One region of the Mesorhizobium sp. M0052 genome, then DNA from elsewhere that is predicted to be linked to it. Evidence: predicted binding sites of a transcription regulator. Region 1 holds the regulator's gene; each other region holds the start of a gene.
What was found. The regulator PhoB, encoded in region 1, activates phosphate uptake and scavenging genes when phosphate is short. The targets are predictions, from matches to a motif close to TGTCATNNANCTGTCAT.
Positions count from the first base shown of each region.

Region 2: the regulator PhoB is predicted to act here: its motif matches at 3,536-3,552, upstream of NKJ77_RS31110 (esterase-like activity of phytase family protein).
Region 3: the regulator PhoB is predicted to act here: its motif matches at 3,730-3,746, upstream of NKJ77_RS07050 (ceramide glucosyltransferase).
Region 4: the regulator PhoB is predicted to act here: its motif matches at 3,584-3,600, upstream of ppk2 (polyphosphate kinase 2).

Region 1 covers NZ_JAMYUS010000025.1:89,043-94,408, forward strand. Annotated here, with positions in the region: gene pstC (phosphate ABC transporter permease subunit PstC) at 1-33, shown strand, start outside; gene pstA (phosphate ABC transporter permease PstA) at 30-1,346, shown strand; gene pstB (phosphate ABC transporter ATP-binding protein PstB) at 1,364-2,188, shown strand; gene phoU (phosphate signaling complex protein PhoU) at 2,230-2,934, shown strand; gene phoB (phosphate regulon transcriptional regulator PhoB) at 2,951-3,640, shown strand; gene NKJ77_RS27305 (ROK family protein) at 3,671-4,906, opposite strand; gene xylF (D-xylose ABC transporter substrate-binding protein) at 5,173-5,366, shown strand, end outside.
Region 2 covers NZ_JAMYUS010000039.1:5,009-10,374, forward strand. Annotated here, with positions in the region: gene NKJ77_RS31090 (substrate-binding domain-containing protein) at 1-215, opposite strand, end outside; gene NKJ77_RS31095 (sugar phosphate isomerase/epimerase family protein) at 332-1,240, opposite strand; gene NKJ77_RS31100 (Gfo/Idh/MocA family protein) at 1,237-2,268, opposite strand; gene NKJ77_RS31105 (LacI family DNA-binding transcriptional regulator) at 2,463-3,488, shown strand; gene NKJ77_RS31110 (esterase-like activity of phytase family protein) at 3,649-5,124, shown strand; gene NKJ77_RS31115 (L,D-transpeptidase) at 5,203-5,366, opposite strand, start outside.
Region 3 covers NZ_JAMYUS010000004.1:254,673-260,038, reverse strand. Annotated here, with positions in the region: gene NKJ77_RS07060 (2'-deoxycytidine 5'-triphosphate deaminase) at 1-1,000, opposite strand, end outside; SAM riboswitch at 1,141-1,218, shown strand; gene NKJ77_RS07055 (O-succinylhomoserine sulfhydrylase) at 1,276-2,466, shown strand; gene NKJ77_RS07050 (ceramide glucosyltransferase) at 2,478-3,629, opposite strand; gene apaG (Co2+/Mg2+ efflux facilitator ApaG/CorD) at 3,851-4,243, shown strand; gene NKJ77_RS07040 (Hsp33 family molecular chaperone) at 4,429-5,366, opposite strand, start outside.
Region 4 covers NZ_JAMYUS010000015.1:28,684-34,049, forward strand. Annotated here, with positions in the region: gene NKJ77_RS20350 (GntR family transcriptional regulator) at 1-630, shown strand, start outside; gene NKJ77_RS20355 (DUF982 domain-containing protein) at 740-973, shown strand; gene NKJ77_RS20360 (hypothetical protein) at 1,046-1,204, opposite strand; gene NKJ77_RS20365 (glycosyl transferase family 90) at 1,383-2,354, shown strand; gene NKJ77_RS20370 (aldo/keto reductase) at 2,375-3,418, opposite strand; gene ppk2 (polyphosphate kinase 2) at 3,661-4,581, shown strand; gene NKJ77_RS20380 (dihydrofolate reductase family protein) at 4,771-5,366, opposite strand, start outside.

The DNA of each region.
Region 1 (5,366 bases):
ATCGTGCGCAAGTACCGGGAGCAGTACGAATGACCGACATCCCCCTGGACACGATGGTGGGTGCCGTCGCGCGTCCGCGCCGCGACATCGGGCTGAAGGCGCGCTATGCCGCCGAACGCCGGTTCCGCATCTATGGCGTGATTGCGATCTCGGTGGGCCTGGCGTTCCTGGCCATCATGTTGATCACCATCGTCTCGAAAGGCTACACCGCCTTCTGGCAGACGACGGTGACGCTGCCGGTCACCTTCGACGAGAAGGTGATCGACCCCTCGAACAAGCGTGCCACAGACCCGAATGTGCTGATCAAGGCGAACTATCCCAAGCTCGCCGAAAACGCGCTGGTGGCCAAGCTCGGCATCGATCCGGCCAACAAGCCGATGATGCTGAAGCTCAAGGGCTTCCTGTCGGAAGGCGCGCGGGTCCAGCTGCGCGACATCGTCTCCGCCGATCCCTCGGTGATCGGCACGACGCGCGATGTCGACATCCTGGCTGCCGCCAATCTCGACTCGGCCTTCAAGGGCCAGATCGACCTCGGCGTCGATGAAGCGCGCCGCAAGGTGTCCAACCAGCAGATCGACTGGATGAACAAACTCAAGGCCGACGGCGTGATGGCCGAGCATTTCAACACCGGCCTGTTCAGCTATGGCGCCTCCAGCCGGCCCGAGACGTCGGGCATGGGCGTGGCCATCATCGGGTCGTTCTACATGATGGTGATCGTGCTGTTGCTGGCGCTGCCGATCGGCGTCGCCGCCTCGATCTATCTCGAGGAATTCGCCAAGAAGAACCGCTTCACCGACCTGATCGAGGTCAACATCAACAATCTCGCGGCGGTGCCGTCGATCGTCTTCGGCCTGCTCGGCCTTGCCGTGTTCATCAACTTCCTAGGCATGCCGCGCTCGGCTTCCTTCGTCGGCGGCCTGGTGCTGACGCTGATGACGCTGCCGACCATCATCATCGCCACGCGCGCCGCCCTCGCCGCGGTGCCGCCGTCGATCCGCTCGGCGGCCCTAGGTCTCGGCGCCTCCAAGATGCAGATGGTGTTCCATCACATCCTGCCGCTTGCCGCCCCAGGCATCCTTACCGGCACCATCATCGGCCTGGCGCGTGCGCTCGGCGAGACAGCACCGCTGCTCTTGATCGGCATGGTCGCTTTCGTCGCCGATTATCCGACGACGCCTTTCGATCCGGCGACCGCGCTGCCGGTGCAGATCTACATGTGGGCAAACGAGGCTGAGCGCGCTTTTGTCGAGCGCATGTCCGGCGCCATCATCATCCTGCTCGTCTTCCTCATGGCCATGAACATCACCGCGATCGTGCTTCGGCGCCGGTTCGAGCGGCGCTGGTAGAAAAAAGGCAATTTGGTATGAACATCATGACCGAACAGTCCCTTGAGAATGCAGTGGGCGACAAAATGAACGCCAAGTCGAACGAAGTCATCAAGATGCGCGGCGACAAGGTCGGCGTCTTCTACGGCGAGAAGCAGGCGTTGTTCGACGTCAATCTCGACGTCCGCCAGAACCAGGTGACGGCGCTGATCGGCCCGTCCGGCTGCGGCAAGTCGACCTTTCTGCGCTGCCTCAACCGCATGAACGACACCATCGATTCGGCGCGGGTGACCGGCAAGATCACGCTCGATGAAGACGACATCTACGACAAGAACATCGATGTCGTCGAACTGCGCGCCCGCGTCGGCATGGTGTTCCAGAAACCCAACCCGTTCCCGAAGTCGATCTACGAGAACGTCGCCTACGGCCCGCGCATCCATGGGCTGGCCAAGCGCAAGTCCGACATGGACCAGATCGTCGAGCAGAGCCTGAAGAAGGCTGCGATCTGGAACGAGGTCAAGGACCGCCTGCAGGAGCCCGGCACCGGCCTGTCCGGCGGCCAGCAGCAGCGCCTGTGCATCGCGCGCGCCATCGCCGTGTCGCCGGAGGTGATCCTGATGGACGAGCCCTGCTCGGCGCTCGATCCGATCGCCACCGCCCGTGTCGAGGAGCTGATCGACGAACTGCGCCAGAACTACACGATCGTCATCGTCACCCACTCGATGCAGCAGGCGGCGCGCGTGTCGCAGCGTACAGCGATGTTCCATCTCGGCTATCTCGTCGAGGAGGGCGCCACCGACAAGATGTTCACCAACCCCGACGACAAGCGCACCCAGGACTACATTACCGGCCGCTTCGGCTGAGCCGTCCGGCGGGTGAATTTTCAGGCACGAGGACCAAGATCATGGGTGAACATACCGTCGCCTCCTTCGATGAAGAGCTCGGGCAGATCAGCAAGCTGATCCGCGACATGGGCGATCTGGCAGGCTCGATGGTCAGCGGCTCGACCAGGGCGCTGCTCAATTCGGACAATGCGCTGGCACAGCGTGTCGTTTCCGACGACGCCATCATGGATGCGCGCCAGCGCGAACTGGACGACCGCGCCATCACGCTGATCGCCAAGCGCCAGCCGATGGCCAACGATCTGCGCGCCGTGGTCGGCTCGATCCGCATGGCCGGCGACCTCGAGCGCATCGGCGATCTCGCCAAGAACATCGCCAAACGCGTCGGCACCGTGGGCTTGAGCGTCACGCCGCGCGACCTCTCGCACTCCATCGATGCCATGGCGCAGCTGGTGCTGATCCAGGTGCAAGGCGTCGTCGAGGAATATGCCGCCACCGATGCGGCAGCTCTTGCAAAACTCAGGAATGACGACGAGCGCATCGACGTCAAATACACGTCCGTGTTTCGTGAGCTCTTGACCTACATGATGGAAGACCCTCGCAACATCACCGCCTGCACGCATCTCTTGTTCTGCGCCAAGAATCTTGAGCGCATCGGCGATCATGTCACCAACATCGCCGAAAATGCGTATTATGTGCTGACCGGCCAGCAATTGCCCGCCAATCGTCCGAAGCAGGACGAGACGGCGATGGCCACGCCGGCCTGATGAGGGTGAACTGCCTATGATCGCGCCACGCATCATGGTCGTGGAGGACGAGGAGCCGCTAGGCGTGCTCCTCCGCTACAACCTCGAATCCGAAGGCTATCACGTCGAGGTGGTGACACGCGGCGACGAGGCCGAGATCCGCCTGCAGGAAAACGTGCCCGATCTCCTGGTGCTCGACTGGATGGTGCCCGCTGTTTCCGGCATCGAGCTCTGCCGGCGGCTTAGAGTGCGGCCCGAAACCGAGCGGCTGCCGATCATCATGCTGACCGCGCGCGGTGAGGAAAGCGATCGCGTGCGCGGCCTGTCCACCGGTGCCGACGACTATCTGGTCAAGCCATTCTCGACGCCGGAGTTCATGGCGCGCGTGAAGGCGCTGCTGCGCCGGGCCAAGCCGGAAGTGCTGTCCAGCGTGCTCAAGGTCGGCGACATCGTGCTCGACCGCGAGTCGCACCGTGTCTACCGCAAGAAGAGCGAGATCAGGCTCGGACCGACCGAGTTCCGGCTGCTCGAATTCATGATGCGCCATCCCGGCCGCGTGTTCTCGCGCAGCCAGCTGCTCGACAATGTCTGGGGCGAGACGATCTACATCGACGAGCGAACCGTCGACGTCCATGTCGGGCGCTTACGCAAAGCGGTCAACAACGGCCGCATGCCGGATGTCATCCGTACCATTCGCGGCGCCGGCTACGCGATCAGGGAAGACTAGGATGCTGCGCGTCGCGCCGTTGCCGGCCATTCAGGCGACATGCTTGCCGGATTTGGCCTGAATGCCCGGCGCGAAAATCTCCTGATCGACGAAGCCGAGCGCGCGCATGGCACAGCCTTCGCGGATCAGCGGCAGCTCGTTGGGCTCGGTGTCGAAGGAGATCGATTTCGAGTGCTGGCCGCCGGCGGTCTGGGCGATCGCTTCGCGCAATGCCGGCTCGATCAGGTCGAAGGCGGCGGCGCTGACGCCAACCATGGCGACAGGCGCCGGGTCGATCAGCGCAAACAGGCTGCCGAGGCCGAAGCCGAGCGCCTCACCGGCCTTGCGATAGGCTTCGCGCTCCGGGCCATCGGTTTCGCGGGCGCGCGCGGCGAGTGCGCGCATATCAGCGTCGCCGATATCGACCGGCTCGGCATCTTCGCTCATCATTTTGGCGCTGCGCCAGATGGCGTAGTTTCCGGCATAGGCCTCGACGCAGCCGCGCCGCCCGCAGCGGCAGAGCGCGCCGCCCGGACGGTGGATCATGTGGCCGAACTCGCCGCCCGAGGAATGGGTGCCGGTGAACAGTTCGCCTTTCAGCACCAGCCCCATGCCGATGCCGTGCGACAAGAGGATCGCGATGAAATTGTCGCGGTAGCGCTCGGGCTGGCGCCATTGCAGGGCCACCGCCATCATATTGCAGTCGTTCTCCATGGTGGCAGGAATGCCGAATTCCGCTTCCAACATGTCGGCGAAGGCAATGTCGGTCAGTGGCGTGATTGGCGACCACAGCATGGCCCGCGCCTGCGAATCGGTGATGCCCTGGATGCCCATGGCAATGCGGGCGATGCTCTGGACATCGAGGTCCGGGTCCGCGAGACGCCGCCCGACGATTGCTACGCATTCGCCGATCAGCTCGTCGCGCGGCATGGTCAGCGTGTCGAGCCGGCGCTGTTCTTCCGCGACCACCTGGCCGGCATAGTCGATGACGGTGACGGAGAGGAAGTTCAGCGACAGCACCACGGTCATGACCGCCGCCGCTTCCGGGTTGAGGCCAAGGCCGACCTGCGGCCGGCCGCGTTTCAGCGAGCCGGTCTCGCCAGGCTTGCCTTCAATCAGGATGCCTTCTTGAATTAGATCAGACGAGATTGCCGATATCGTCGAATGGCTGAGGCCGGTGGTCGCCGCAATCTCGGTCCGCGACGGCTGGCCGGCCCGGCGCACGGCCGAAATCACCATCGCACGGTTGCGACGGCGCAGATCGTCGTGGCGGATCCCAACCGACATTTGTTTTCCTCCCGGCCTCCTCGCGCCTCATGATAGTGAAGGCGTTCGACGGCACCAGCCAAATATTGGCAGACGCCGGCAGCCCTGTCATTGTTTATTGCGGAGCTCGAAAAAATTCGGCAACGCTATCAGAATCCATCATAATCGATGTTGACAGTGCCTTATCATTGAACCAGTATTTTTTCGAGGCTCGAAAAAATGGAGCCTCTTTGTGCAGGCCTTCGGGCCGGTTTTGTCGCGCCGTGGGCGGCGCAGGGAGGGTTATAATGAACAGATTTGCAGCCGCCATGCTGGCGGGTGTCGCCATGTCGCTGGCGCTGATGTCGGTCGCGCAGGCGAAGGACAAGGTCATCGGCGTGTCGTGGTCGAACTTCCAGGAAGAGCGCTGGAAGACCGACGAGGCGGCGATGAAAACGGCGATCGAAGCCGCCGGCGACAAGTACATTTCGGCCGACGCGCA
Region 2 (5,366 bases), on a different contig from region 1:
GGCCCGAGATCGGACGCCGCCTGCTTGGCGCCATTGTAGACGATGGTGCCGAAAGCGTCGCCCTCGGCGCCGCCGACGAAAAAGCGGATGTGGACATCCTTGCACCACTGGGCGTCGAGCGCCTGCGCCGGCAGAGTGGAGATGGCAGCGCACAGCGCCGTGGCGGCGGCCACGACGGTCGAGCGCAGAAGTGTCGTTCTCATTGCGATGCTCATGCACGTTCCTCCCTTTTGTCCTCGGTGAGCCGAGGGGTTTCGTCGTTCGCCTGTCGGCAGTGCTTGTCGGCAGTGCTTGGCAATCTGTCAGGCCGGCTCCTCCCACCGGCCCTCGGTCACGCCGGGTTCGGCAGGTAGGTCGCTCCTCCCCGGCATTGCTTGAGGTATTCCAGCCCGCGCACCTGGCCTGTGATTTCGAGGTCGCCGCGATAGACCGGGTCGTGCCAGCCCTCGATGTCGATGGCGCCCTTGTAACCGGCCAGCCGCAATTCGCTGATCACCCGCGTCCAGTCGCTGTCGCCAAACCCGGGCGTGCGCATCTGCACGAAGGGCAGCTTGCCGAACACGCCGTGCTCGCGGATCACATCCCAGCGCACCGTCGCGTCCTTGCCGTGGACATGGAAAATGCGCGGCGCCCATTTGCGGATCTGCGGCATCGGGTCGATGAGGTAGACAAGCTGGTGGCAGGGCTCCCATTCGAGGCCGAGATTGTCGTCGGGCAATTCGTTGAACATCAACTCCCAGGCATCGGGATTGTGGGCGATGTTCCAGTCGCCGGCCGCCCAGTTGCCATCCATGGCGCAATTTTCGAAGGCGATGCGCACGCCCTTGTCTGCGGCGCGCCTGGCCAGCGGACCCCAAACCTCTCGGAAGCGCGGCAGGCTGTCTGTCAGCTTCTTGCCACGCAGACGTCCGGTGAAGCCGCTGACGATCGAAGCGCCGAACAGATGCGCATTGTCGATGACGGTTTCCCAGGCCGCGAGCACGCCGCGATCGACCTCGCCATCCTCCAGCGGATTGCCGAACACGCCGATCGACGACACGGCGACATCGGCATCGCCGATCGCCTCGCCAATCTCACCGGCGAGCCGCGCCAAATCCTTGCCGCCCAGCGTCTGCCAGAAGAAGGGCTGGATGCTCTCGAAGCCGAGCGGCAGAATCTCTTTGATGTAGGCGGCCGGGTCTTCGAGATTGGCCCGCACCATGGTGCCGATGCGGATGTCGAGAAGCGGGTTTGGCATCATGATGCTTCCTGTGTGATTGCGACGCGCCGTCCGGTCTCGGCGCTTTCGATGGCGCCAAAAACCATGGCCAGGCTTTTGATGTTGTCGCTGCCACGGGTTTCCGGCTCGCTGCCGGTCTCGATGGCGTGGATGAAATCCTTGATGATGCCGAGATGACCGCCGACGCGGTCGGCGGAATCGAGCGGCGGTACTGTGATGGGCTGGGTCAGGTCGAACAGGCCGTCGCGGACCGACAACACAACTTCGGCCTTCAGTCCGTCCTCGCCGTCCCAGACCAGGCTGCCGTGCTCGGCGACGATGCGCCACGTGCTCTCCCAGCTGGTGCGGAAGCCCGCCGCGCACCAAGAGCCTGCATAGGTGAACACCTTGCCGCCGCCGAGATCGAAGATAGCGCTGGCCGACGATCCCTGCCGGTACCAGGAATTCGCCGGCTCCCATTCCTGGCAAAAGACGCCGGCGGGATCGCCTGCGACCATGTAGCGGGCGGCGTCGAATGTGTGGATCGCCATGTCGAGCAAAAGCACATGCGCCATCTCCTCGCGAAAGCCGCCGAAATGCGGCGCGACGAAGAAATCGGCATGGATGCTGGTTGGCTTGCCGATGGCGCCGGAGTCGAGAAAGCGCCTGATGCGCCGGACATTGGCGACGTAGCGGCGGTTCTGCACGACCGCATGGATACGCCCCGCGTTACGTGCCGCATCGACGATGGCGCGCGCATTTTCCGGAGTATCGGCCAGCGGCTTTTCCGTCAGCAGATGGCAATTATGGGCAAAGGCGGCAAAGGCGACATCACGCCGGGCGGCTGGAACCACGACATCGAACACCGCGTCGGGCCTGGTCTGGTCGAGCACCGCGTCGAGGCTGGTGCCGATTACCGCGCCGTCGAGCCCGTATTCGCGCGCCCTCGCCTTCGCCCGTTCTGCGTCGAGATCGACCAAGCCGACAATGGCCAGCCCGTCGATCTGCCTCGCGGCATCGAGCCAGGCCTTGCTCATCGCACCACAGCCGACGAGGACGGCATTCATCATCCGGCATTCCTCCCGTCCGGTCCCTCCAGACCGAATGTCACGGCATTTCCGGCACCACCGTAAACGTTTCTCCGTAAACGTTTACGAGAACACACCCGATGGCGTAGAATGTCAATCGGCTGCCAGCGAAAATCATCCCGAAGCCTTGGCCTGGGCGGCAGCCGGTGCTAGCCAAGACAGGGGGAGAACTGTCCTTGGCGTCCAGCATCCATGACCTTGCGCGTCACCTGAACATTTCGATCGGCACCGTGTCGCGGGCGCTGAACGGCCGCGCCGACGTCAATGCCGACACCCGCCAGCGCGTGCTCGCCGCCGCCAAGCAATTGAACTATTCGCCCAACCAGTCCGGCCGCAGTCTGCGGCAAGGCACCACCCATTCGATCGCCTTCATGCTGCAGCCGCATCCGGGCGACCAGCAATATGGCGAACCCTTCTTCATCCCGTTCCTGATCGGTCTGCAGGGCCGACTGGCCGAGGATGACCTGGATCTGATGGTCGTCATGGGCGAGCCCGGCCAATATCAGCAGGAGAGGCTGCGCCGCGTGGTTGAGACGCGCCGAGCCGACGCGGTCGTGTTGGCCAATACACGGCGGGAAGACGATCGGATCGACTATCTCAGCAAGGCTGGCTTTCCCTTCGCCACGCTTGGCCGAAGTCAATCCGGCGACGACACCTATCCTTCGCTCGATATCGATTTCGAGAGGGCGGGTGATGAAGCCGTCGACCGGCTGGTCGCGCGCGGCCACCGCCGCATTGCCGCCATCCGCCCTTCGCTGGATCTCAACTTCGGCTACCTGTTCCTCGACGGCTACCGCAAGGCGCTGGGGCGGCATGGCATCGAAGTCGACCCCGGCCTGATCGCCGACGGCTTCATCAACGAGGCCGGAGGCTACCAGGTGACGCCGCGCGTGATGCTCTCCAAGGACCGGCCCACAGCCATCATCTTCAACAATGACGCAATGGCGCTCGGCGGCTGCAAGGCACTGGCCGAGATGGGCATCAGGCCCGGCCACGACATCGCGGTGATCGTCATCGTCGACACGCCGCTCTGCCGTTATTTCTCGCCGGCGCTGACCGCCTTCCGTCCGTCGCTGGAGCCGATGGGCCGGCGGCTGGCCGAAATGCTGCTGGCCTCGCTTCCCGCCTTTGCCGGCCCGGAAGGTCCGCGCATCATCCGCGAAGTCTGGCCGCTGGAACTGATCGCCCGCGACAGCGATTGATCATTGCGCTCTTCCCTCTCTACAAGGGAGAAGGAAGAGGCCCTCTCTGTCACGCAAGTATCATGTTCGCGTCCTAGACCGCTTTGCGAGAGGGCGACATCGTCGATGCGATGCGGTGGCCCCTTTGCGCCGCTCAAGGCTTGTCACAAAAAGGATCTCCATGAAAATCTCGCACCGAACCGTGTCGCTCGGCGCCGCGCTGGCGCTGTTTACCGCCCTGACCCCTGCCCTTGCCGACAGCACCGCCACCGTTGGCGGCTTCGTCAACAAGGGCCTGGTCGGCGTCGGCCGCATCCCGGCCGATCAGAAGGACAAGTTCGGCGAGACCTTCGGCTCCGGCTCCGGCATGTCCATCGACGCCGCAAGCTGGACCCGTGGCGCGGACGGCTACAAGGGCTCGCTCTGGTTGCTGCCGGACCGTGGCTACAATGTCGTCGGCACCACCGATTACCGGCCGCGCCTCAACACTATTCGCATCGAGTTCACGCCGACCGCACTGGGCGCCACGCCCACCTCCGGCCAGGAACAGACAGGCGTCAAGGCGACGCTTGCCGATTCCCTGCTCCTCACCGACGACAAGGGCGCTGACGCCACCGGCCTCGATCCGCTCAACGGCGTGCGCGCGGCCAATGGCGACCTGCCGATCCTGCCCGAGGCCAATGGCAAGCTGGCGCTCGACAATGAGGCGATCGCGCGGCTGCCCGACGGCACCATGTTCATCTCTGACGAATACGGCCCCAACATCTACCGCTTCTCGGCCGACGGCCATCTTTTGTCGGCAACGCAGCCGCCCGCCGCTTTGGTGCCGATGCGCAAGGGCGCGCCGAACTTCGCCTCCGACAATCCGGGCCCCGGTGCAGCCGAACCCGATCCGAAGGATCCCGAAACCGGCCGCCAGAACAATCAAGGCCTCGAAGGCATGGCGCTGACGCCGGACGGCAAGTCGCTGATCACTGTGCTGCAGTCGGCGCCCCGCCAGGATGGCGGCGATTCGCCCGCGACGCGCCAGAACACCCGCGCGCTGGTCTACGACGCCTCCGACCCGGCCCATCTCAAGCTGGTGCATGAATATGCCGTGCCGCTGCCGGTGTTCAAGGACGCCAAGGACAAGACCAAGGTCGCCGCGCAGAGCGAAATCGTGGCGCTGTCCGACAAGACCTTCCTGATGCTGGCGCGCGACAGCGGAAACGGCCAGGGGGTGAAGGGCGATACTTCGCTGCTGCGCCAGATTTTCGTCGTCGACGTCTCTGGCGCCACCGACATTGCCGGCGGCGCCTTCGATGCCGCCGACAAGCCGCTGGCGCCCAAGGGCGTGCTCGACCCCTCGGTGACGCCGGCCAAGCTGACGCCGTTCATCGACATCAACGACAACAAGGAACTCGGCCGTTTCGGCCTGCATGACGGCAAGCCCAACGACAAGAACAATCTGTCGGAGAAGTGGGAAGCAATGTCGGTGGTCAGCGTGCTCGATCCGGCGCTGCCCGACGACTATTTCCTGTTCGTCGGCAACGATAACGACTTTCTCACCGAGGACGGTTTTCAGGTCGGCGCGCCCTACAAGGCCGAAGACGGCGCCGATGTCGATACCATGTTCCTGGTCTATCAGGTCACGCTTCCGGGCCTCGCCAAGAAGTAGCCGTATACGGAGAGGCGGACGCGCCCGGCGCGTCCGCCTCTAACCGTTTGTCGGCGATCAGCGATGCCGTGAAGGCACCTATTTCAAAATCTCCGCATCCCTTGGCACGCCGGCATCGATCGGCTCGGCGGTCCGGCTTGACACAGCCATGATCTTGCCCGCGGCCGACAGGTTCGGGCGCACATAGACCTGGGCTACGCCGTTGACCCGGCTGTAGAGGTCGATGATGTCCTGGTTCATGA
Region 3 (5,366 bases), on a different contig from region 1:
GCATGTGTTCGTAGACCAGCCGGCCGACGATCTGGCCGTGGTCGAGGATGAACGGCACTTCGTGGCTGCGCACTTCGAGCACCGCCCGGCTGCCGGTGCCGCCTGAGGCCGAATGGCCGAAGCCCGGATCGAAGAAGCCGGCATAGTGAACACGGAATTCGCCAACCAGCGGATCGAAGGGCGTCATCTCGGCGGCGTAGAGCGGCGGCACGTGCACGGCTTCGCGGCTGACCAGGATGTAGAACTCGTCCGGGTCGAGCACCAGTTCGCCGGCGCCGCTCTTGTAGAGCGGCTCCCAGAAATCGACGGCATCCTGGGCGGCGCGCTTGTCGACATCGACCAAGCCGGTGTGATGCTTGCCGCGATAGCCGACCAGGCCGTTCTGGTCGCCGTCGAGATCGATCGACAGCGCAATGCCGCCGCCGGAAATGTTGGGCGGCTCGGTCGCCACCAGCATCTCGGCGCGGTGCAATTCGTTCAGCTCTGCCTCCGACAACAGCGCGTTTCCGGTGCGAAAGCGGATCTGCGACAGTCGCGATCCGGCGCGCACGACGATCGGGAAGGTGCGCGGACTGACTTCAAGATAAAGCGGCCCGTGATAGCCGGCGGCGATCTTGTCGAACTCATGGCCGCGATCGGTCATCACCCGGGTGAAGATGTCGAGCCGGCCTGTCGAGCTCTTCGGGTTGGCCGAGGCGGACACGTTTGCGGGCAGCGCCAGGCTTTCGAGCAGCGGCACGATGTAGACGCAGCCGGTTTCCAGCACCGCGCCCTCGGCGAGACTGAACTCATGCAATTTCAGCCGGTGAAGCTTGTCGGCCACCAGATGATCGGGACCCGGCAGGAAGGAGGCGCGCACGCGAAAAGCCTTGTCGCCGAGCCTCAGATCGAGGCTCGCCGGCTGCACCTGGTCGACATCGAGCGCGCGCGGCGACTCCAGCGCGCCGGACTGAAACAGCGCGGAAATGTCCTGATCGGGAAGAATGCCTGTCTGCCGCAAAAGGCTGGCTCCGCTCCAAGGTCGGTCTCTTTGTGGCAGGTTCTTGCCGCAAAACCGCTGGATATTATTGCGGAACCTGCCTGGTACAAACCTCTTAATGAAGCCGGCAATTGACGCAAGCGCAGGTGAGGTCTAAAGGGTCGTTATCCCGTGGTGATTTGGCCGGTCGGCTTGCAGCCACGTTAAACAAGTCGCTAAAGGACCGTCGGGCCGCAAGGCCATATGGACCGGTTGCGACTTTCGCGGCCGGTTTTTTTGTGTCTGGAACAAAAGCGATGAGCACCAAGAAGCGTAACTGGAAGCCTCAGACCGCACTCGTGCACGGGGGAACACTGCGTTCACAGTTCGGCGAGACGTCGGAAGCGATGTATCTCACCCAGGGCTATGTCTATGAAACGGCGCAGGCCGCGGAAGCCCGTTTCAAGGGCGAGGAGCCGGGCTTCATCTATTCGCGCTACGCCAACCCTACCGTCGACATGTTCGAAAAGCGCATGTGCGCGCTGGAGGGTGCCGAAGATGCGCGCGCCACGGCGTCCGGCATGGCGGCGGTGACGGCAGCGCTCCTGTGCAGCGCCAAGGCCGGCGACCATATCGTTGCGGCGCGCGCGCTGTTCGGCTCCTGCCGCTGGGTGGTGGAGACGCTGGCGCCGAAATACGGCATCGAGGCAACGCTGGTCGACGGCACCGACATCGCCAACTGGGAAAAGGCGGTGCGGCCGAACACGAAACTGTTCTTCCTGGAAAGCCCGACCAATCCGACGCTGGAAGTGGTCGACATCGCAGCGGTGGCGGCGCTCGCCACCTCGATCGGCGCCAGGCTGATCGTCGACAATGTCTTTGCCACGCCCTTGCAGCAGAAGCCCTTGCAGCTCGGCGCCCATATCGTCGTCTACTCCGCGACCAAGCACATTGACGGCCAGGGACGCTGTCTCGGCGGCATCATCCTGTCGGACAAGAAATGGATCGACGAGAATTTGCACGACTATTTCCGCCACACCGGCCCGAGCCTGTCGCCGTTCAATGCCTGGACGCTGCTCAAGGGCCTGGAGACGCTGCCGGTTCGGGTGCGCCAGCAGACGGAAAGCGCGGCCAAGATCGCGGATTTCCTGGCAGGACGGCCGGAAATCGCCCGCGTCATCTATCCCGGCCGCGCCGACCACCCGCAGGCCGACATCGTCAAGAAGCAGATGACGGGCGGATCGACGCTGATCTGCCTCGACGTCAAGGGCGGCAAGCAGGCGGCCTTCGCCTTGCAGAACGCGCTCGACATCGTGCTGATCTCCAACAATCTCGGCGACGCCAAGAGCCTGATCACCCATCCGGCGACCACCACGCACAAGAACCTCAGCGACGAAGCTCGCGCCGAGCTTGGCATCGGGCCGGGAACGCTCAGGCTGTCGGTCGGTCTTGAGGATACGGACGATCTGCTGGAGGACGTTGCGCAGGCGCTGAAGGCAGCCGGATAGGCCGCGAGGCGTCACGCTCCCGACGAAACCTCTTCCAGTTCGGCCGTCTTGGTGCCGATGGTCATGGTGTTGCCGCGCCAGTCGACGGCGCCGCTCAGCCAGCCGCGCGCCCAGATGGCGGGAAGCATCATGTCGCGGACCATCATCGCCGGGACCATGCGCAGCGACAGATGCCAGCCCTTGGCCGCGGCCAGCGCGCATTCGGGAATGTAGGCCGCCGTCAGCACGGCCATCACCGTGGCCGGCAGGCTGATGCCGGCACTTGCGGCCGCCACCAGCGCCAACGCCAACGGCACGGCGACGCCGGTCAGGATCTCGGGTGCGAAAAACAGTGGGAAGGTGACGCGGCGCAACCGCGCCCAGCGCGCCTGGCGCGACCAGATGTCGGCAAGTCGGCGCTGCCCCAGTGGTTGCTCGAAAGGCGAGGCAACGAGATTGACGTGCAGGCCCAGTCCGTTGACCAGCTTGGTTGCAGCAGCATCCTCGGCGATCTCGGCGGCCAGCGCGCGGATACCGCCATTGGTATCGAGCATCGGCTTGTTCCACAGCATGCTCTTGCCCTGGGCAAAGCCGAGACCGAGCGCCTCGCCGGCATATTGCCAGCGCGCCTGCAGCGTGTTGAGGAACGCGCATTCGACCTCGGCCCAAAAGCCATCCGGCCGAGAGCCGATCGGCGTCGAGCAGATAAGCCCGGTATTGGTCCGCCAGGCCGCCATCAGGTGCTGGACGTAATCCCTTGGCATCAGCACGTTGGAATCCGCCAGAATAACCCAATGATAGCGCGCCGCTTCCCAGCCCTTGACGCAGTTGTTGAGCTTCGGGTTGCTGCTGACGCGGTCGTCGCCGATCAGCAGCCGGGCCGGCACGTTGGGAAACAGGACGATCGCCCTGTTTATCAGTTTGACGACGGGATCGTCGGCGTGAGCGACGCAGAAGATCAGTTCGTAGCGCGGCCAGTCGAGCGAGAAGGCTCGCTGCAGCGTCTCTTGTGTGAACGGCTCCACGCCGCGCGACGGCACGACGATCGAGACCGGTGGCTGCTCGCCGGACGGCGGAGGGATAAGGCGACGCGCTTGCAGTTTCGACGAAGCAAGCAGGATGCTGGCGAGATTGGAAAGAAGCAAAGCGGAGGAAGCGAAGGCGGCTGTGAGAGCTGGTTCCATCGAGATCTGGTCACTCCGGAAAGGCCGCTCGCGGCTGCTTTGTCAGTCGACAGATGGGCCTTGAGTCGCCGGCAAGGTTTGCGCACACCAACATTGTCATGTGTCACTTAAATGACATTGTTTGTCGGCACTGCGCTTTGAGGCTGGCAGGACATGCCGCTCTGCGCGTATCAAACCGCATGGCGCGACAAATGTTCCCTGCTGCGCAACCGGAGCAGCCCATGTACCGCGCCGTCACGCGCAACATCGAAGTGCAGGTCAGACCGTTCTACCTGGAGGACCGCTCGGACCCGGCGGAGAACCGTTATGTCTGGGGCTACCAGGTGACGATCGACAACCAGTCGGACGATTTCGTGCAGCTTATGGCGCGTTACTGGCACATCACCGACGGCAGCGGCCGGGTCGAGGAAGTGCGCGGCGCCGGCGTGGTCGGCGACCAGCCTGAGCTCAATCCCGGCGACAGCTATCAATACACGTCAGGCTGCCCGCTCTCGACGCCCTCCGGCTTCATGGTCGGCCACTACACCATGCGCAACAAAAAGGGCGAGACGTTCGACGTCGCTATTCCCGCGTTTTCGCTGGATCTGCCGGGGACCCGACGGACGGTGAATTAGGGGTTTTCTCCCCGTCACTATACGGGGAGAAATGCCCGGCAGGGCAATGAGGGGCAGCGCCAGAGTCATGAGGTTATCTTCCACGCACATGACCTAGGCTATGCGCGGCCATTCACCAAAGTTCGCGCTGCCCTCATCCGCCCTTCGGGCACCTTCTCCCCGTGAACGGGGAGAAGGAAGAGATGCTACTGAGTTGCAAACTCCGCCGGGTCGAAGTCGTACTGCTTCGAGCAGAACTCGCAGGCGACGTGGATGCCGCCATCTTCGGTGCTGTCCTTGATCTCCTGCGCGGAAAACCCCTCGAGGATGCCGCGTATCTTGTCCCTTGAGCAGGAACATTGGTCGGCGACCGGCACGCCGCCGAAGACGCGCACGCCATGTTCGTGGAACAGCCTGTAGAGCAGCCGCTCGGCGCCGATGGTCGGGTCGATCAGCTCGGTCGGCTCGATGGTGCCGAGCAGCGCCACCAGCTCGCGCCACGAATTGTCGGCCGGCTCCTGCGTCACGTCACGCGGATCGCCGTCGCCGCCCGAAATGTCGGGCACGCGCATGCGCTCGGGTGACTGCGGCAGGAACTGCGCCAGGATGCCGCCGGCGCGCCACTGCTCACGAGCGCCGCCGGGACCTGGCGTCAGAAGCTTGGCCACCGACAGCCTGAGGTCGGTCGGGATCTGCTCCGACTGGCGGAAATAGGTGCGCGCGGCGTCCTCCAGCGTCTCGCCGTCGAGCTGGACGATGCCCTGATAGCGCTGCGTGTGCGCGCCCTGGTCGATGGTCAGCGCCAAAACGCCGCTGCCCAGCAGCGTCTGCTGCGAGGTCTGGCCTGCGGCCACCAGGGCCTCCAGCCGGTCGGCGTCGAAACGCGCATAGGCGCGCAATGCCGAAGGCGTGGAGAAATCCGCGACCAGCATGTCGACCGGGCCGTCGGTGCGGGTCTGCAGGATGAACTTGCCTTCGAATTTGAGCGAGGTGCCGAGCAGCACCGTCAGCACACAGGCTTCCGCGAGCAGGCGGGCGACCGGCTCGGGATAGTCGTGACGGTTGAGGATGGCGTCGAGCATCGGCCCGAGTTGCACGGTGCGGCCGCGCACGTCGAGCGGGCCGACCTCGAAGGGTACGACAT
Region 4 (5,366 bases), on a different contig from region 1:
GAGATGATCCTTGGCCTCGAGGTCGGTCCTGGCGAGCGGCTGACGGAGCGCTGGATCGAGAGCCGCTTCGGCGCCTCGCGTACGCCGGTCAGGGCAGCCCTGCTGCGGCTGGAGACGGAAGGGCTTATCTGCCGCGACGGGCGCGGCTGGACCGTGTCGCCGATCAACCTTGCCGAACTGGAACAGATCGCTGTGTACCGCGAAGCGGTCGAGGTCGCGGCGGTCAGGCTGACTTCGGCGCTGGCCGACAGGAGCGCAGCCGATGTCATCGAGGCGATGCTGGATTCCTGCGACACTGCCACGCCGCGCGAGGAATGGCACCGCGTCGGCATGGATTTCCATATCGAACTGGCGCGGCTCTCCGGCAACGAGTTCCTGTTTCGGGCCGTGCGCGATGCCATGACGCGCCTGTCGCGGGCGCGCTGGCTGGAGGTGCGCGACGAGGCGGCCCTTGGCCGCGCCTGGAGCGAGCATCACGCCATTCTGGCGGCGGTGCGGGCCGGCGATGCCGATGCGGCGGCGGCGCGACTTTCGGCCCATATCGCCGGCAGCCGCGACCGCCTGGTGACGTCGTTGCACAATGACCGGCGCGGCCTGCGCGCCAGGGGTTTTGCCGTCGTCGCCGCTTGATACTGGTCACGAAAACGAAAGAACGCCGTCGCGATCCGCTTTCGGCCTCGCTTCGCGGACGCCGATGGCGTAAGAGGCGGCCATGGAAAACAACCGATTTGAAACACCCGTGACCGTTAAGTCGGGCACGGAGGGAAGCACTCAGCTCTTGCGTACGGTGCGCGAGGCTTCCGATTACCTGCTCAACAGCTGGCCCGGCAAGCGCAGCCCCAAGCACCGCGAAGCGCTGCAGGCCTGCCATGACGCGCTGGCCGGCGACAAGCCGGCGATGATTGCAAGACGCGCCTTCATCGCCGCCGCGCGCGAGGTCAACGTCTTCGTCAGCGACAAGGCCCCGGCCTGATCACATCGGCCTGATCAGACCGGCATTTTGCCAGGATCCGGCCCGTTTCGCGGGCCGGTGATCCTGTCTTGCCTATTTTTCTGTCTCGGTGTCGGTTTTCGAACTTGCCTCGTTCTCAGGCTCGGCGCGCTCCTTGGCCGCGACCTTGGCGGCGAGCTTCTCCGCCTTCTTGGCGGCCTTCTGCCGGTCGCGCTCTTTGCGTTCCTGACCGTAATTCGGTGGTCGAGCCATATCGTTTCCTTTCGCTGTGCCTGATCCTGCCTAGAAGCATTGGCCGGCAAACACAACAGCGCCGCGAGGGCAGATGCCAGCGGTTCTGGACTTGCGTGATGGCGAACACAATGGTTTAGAAAAGGCTGCGGGACAGTTGCTGGAGCCGCCGCCGACCGATTTCGAATCAAAACGACCGATGGCCACGCTTCAAAGAAACGCACAGAAGCTGATCTACTATGCGCGCAACGCCATGCGCGACATCGCGCCGCCGGTTCTTTTCCGGCGCCGGCTCGGCCGGCTGCTCGATCAGGCCAGGCTTTCCGACGCATCGGTCCGCCAGCGGCTCAATTACTACAACACGCTGCGGGAGCCTTTTAGCCCCAGCCCCGAGGCCGTGCCGGTCAGCCGGCTGCCGTCGGACCGCAGCATGTACTATTACGATCTGAAGGAGTTCACCCGTTATTTCGACCCAGATCTGCGCATCGACCTGGAATTCGGCGACGTCATCGAAGTGCCGAAGATGCCGTCGATCGTCAAGGATCGGCCGATAGCGGGCGACAACGGCAACGGCGTCCTGTTCAAGCTGAACAAGTTCCGTCATTTCTACATGCCGGCCGACGATGTCGCCTTCGCCGACAAGCATCCGCTCGTCGTTTGGCGCGGCGAACTCAACAATCCGATCCGCACCTTGTTGCTGGATGCAGCCCGCAATCTGCCGTTCTGCGATGTCGGCACGCCGAGGGCGACAGCACCTGCGGAATACCGCAAGCCCTATCTCAGCATCGATCAGCAGCGCCGCTACCGCTACATCATCTCGCTCGAAGGCAATGATGTCGCGACCAATCTGAAATGGATCATGAGCTCGAACTCGCTCTGCCTGATGCCGCTGCCGACTTACGAGACCTGGTTCGCCGAGGGGCAGCTCGAGCCCGATGTCCATTATGTGCCGCTGGCGCCCGACTTCAGCGATCTGGCCGAGCGGGTGCATCATCTCGAGCAGCATCCGGCCGAGGCCCAGCGCATCGTTGCGGCGGCCAACGCCTATTGCCGCAAATTCGCCGACGAGCGGGCCGAGCAGGCGATCTGCCTGCTCGTGCTCTACAAATATTTCGTGCTCAGCGGCCAGATCGAGCCCGATCCGCAGGTCTGGCGGTTTATCGCGGGCTAGCGGCTTCCGGCGCCCTTAAGTCAGATGACGCTGCGGTCCATAACCAGATCGGCCGGGCCGAAGCGGTCCTTCGCCGTAAACTGCTGGTGCCAGTAGGGATAGAGCACCGGCGGCCGGCTGACGGCATCGAGACGCTGGCGTTCATCAAAGGACAGCGTCAGGCTTGCCGCGGCGAGATTGTCTTTCAACTGGGCCTCGTTGCGTGCGCCGATCACCAGCGAACTGACGGCCGGCCGGCCAAGCAGCCAAGCCAGCGCCACCTGGGCCGCCGAGACGCCGCGAGTGGCGCCGATGTCGACCAGCACGTCGACGATCCGCCACAGCCGGCCCTCGTCGCGGATCGGCGGTTCCGACCAGCCGCCGATCTGGCGCGCCGTCGGACTGTCGCGGCGGTATTTGCCCGACAGCAGGCCGCCGGCGAGCGGGCTCCACACCAGCACGCCAAGGCCCTGGTCGACCGAGATCGGCAAGAGCTCATACTCGGCCTCGCGTGCTTCCAGCGTGTAGTGGATCTGCTGGGTGACGAAACGCGGCTGGTGCTGGCTGTCGCTGATGCCGAGCGCCTTCATGACCTGCCAGCCGGAATAGTTGGAGCAGCCGACATAGCGGATTTTGCCCTGGGCAACCAGCGTGTCGAGCGCGGAGATGGTTTCCTCGAGCGGTGTCGCGCCGTCCCATTCGTGCAGGAAATAGATGTCGATGACATCGGTCCTGAGGCGCTTCAGGCTCTTCTCGCATTCGCGGATCAGATGATGGCGCGACAGGCCTTCGTCATTGGGGCCCTTGCCGATCCGCATGCGCGCCTTGGAGGCGATCAGCACGTCGTTCTTGCGCTTGCCGCCGAGCGCCTCGCCGATGATCTCTTCCGACAGACCGTTGGAATAGACATTGGCGGTGTCGATGAGATTGATGCCGGCATCGATGCAAGTGTCGATGATGCGCGAGGCCTCCGCGAGATCGGAATTGCCGACGGCAGCGAACGGCCCGCTGCCGCCGAAGGTCATGGTTCCCAAGGTCAGCGCCGAAACTTTCAAGCCGGAACGGCCAAGCGTGCGGTATTCCATGTCAGATCCTCGTAGTTTTGGTGGGGAGGTGGTTTTAGCAGGAAAGGGCGGGGAAGCCCGAACGGGTCCGCCATTTGTAGGACAATTTGAGCGGCTTGTCCCATCCCAGGGCGATGGATCGGCAATGCTCGCTGGTTTGCAGTGATGACCGGCTGGCCGGCGGCTTGCAATAAAACCGTCATTGCCGGCCTATATCAAGTCGGCTCAGGGTTTCATGTCAGCCGGCAAGCGGAGCAGTGGAAATGAATGAGCTAAAGCAGAATTCTGCGGCCAGGGATTGGCTGGAAGCCGAACTCGCCGACACGCTCGATGAGGACTATGAGCTGGAAATCTCGGAGCCGGCGCTGTCGCTGGAGATCGCCAAGATCTACAAGAACGCGCATCCGCCGTCGATCGATCGCATGCAGTATTTCCGCGACCTGATCGGCTTGCAGTCGGAACTGATCAAGCTGCAGTCCTGGGTTGCCTACCACAAGAAGAAGCTGGTGGTGGTTTTCGAGGGCCGTGATTCCGCCGGCAAGGGCGGCGTCATCAAGCGCATCACCCAGCGCCTCAACCCGCGCATCTGCCGCGTCGTGGCGCTGCCGGCGCCGACCGAGCGCGAAAAGTCACAATGGTATTTCCAGCGCTACGTGCCGCATCTGCCGGCCGGCGGCGAGATCGTGCTGTTCGACCGCTCCTGGTACAACCGCTCCGGCGTCGAGCGGGTGATGGGCTTTGCCGAACCCGATCAGGTCGAAGAGTTCTTCCGCGATGTGCCGGAGTTCGAACGCATGCTGGTCCGCTCCGGCGTCACGCTGGTCAAATACTGGTTCTCGATCACCGACGAGGAACAGCAGATGCGCTTCATGATGCGCATCCACGATCCGATGAAGCAGTGGAAGCTGTCGCCGATGGACCTGCAGTCGCGCGTGCGCTGGGAGCAGTACACCAAGGCCAAGGAAGAGACGTTTGCCCGCACCAACATCCCAGAGGCACCGTGGTACATCGTCGAAGGCAACGACAAGAAGCGGGCGCGGCTGAACTGCATCGACCATCTCCTCAAACAGCTGCCCTATGAGGACGTGCCGCACGAAGAAATCACGCTGCCCGAGCGGGTGTTCAACCCGGAGTACGAGCGCCAGGTCCTGCCGCGCGAGCTTTACGTGCCGGAGAAGTATTGAGCACTTTTCCTTCTCCCCGTTTCACGGGGAGAAGGTGCCTGAAGGGCGGATGAGGGGCAGCGCCGGCATCGACGAATTCACAGCCGTCGGACGCTGCTAACCTCCAAAAGCAGCGCTGCCCCTCATTGCCTGCCGGGCATTTCTCCCCGCAAAACGGGGAGAAAGAAGCCTGCGCCTGTTACTTCGCCACTATACCCGCTTGATCGTCACATGCGTGGCGAGCGCCGTGGCCACCTGCTCGGTGCACTGGTAACCCAGCTTCAGCATATCCAGCCCGGCAAACAGGCTCTCGCCCCTCCCGAGCAACACTGGCGACACAGCCAGATGCAACTCGTCGATGAGCTTCTCCTTGAGATATTGCCGGATAGTGGAAACGCCGCCGCCGACGCGGACATCCTTGCCGCCGGCCGCAGCCTTTGCTTGTTCGAGCGCGGCGTGGATGCCGCCGGTAACGAAGCGGAAAATGGTGCCGCCTTCCATCACAATGGGGTCGCGCTTGTGATGGGTCAGCACGAAGGTCGGCACGTGATAGGGCGGGTTGTTGCCCCACCAGCCCTTCCAGTTCTCATCCGGCCATTCGCCGCGGATCGGGCCGAACATGTTGCGGCCGAGGATCCAGGCGCCGACATTGTCGAAGCTGCGGACGGTGAACCGGTCGTCCACATCGGTGCTGCCGCCATCCTTGCCGACCATCTCGTGGAAGGTGCGGGTGCCGGTCATCCATTTGTGCAGATCTTCGCCACCAACGCCGAGCGGATTTTGCAGGTCCTGGTCAGGACCGGCGC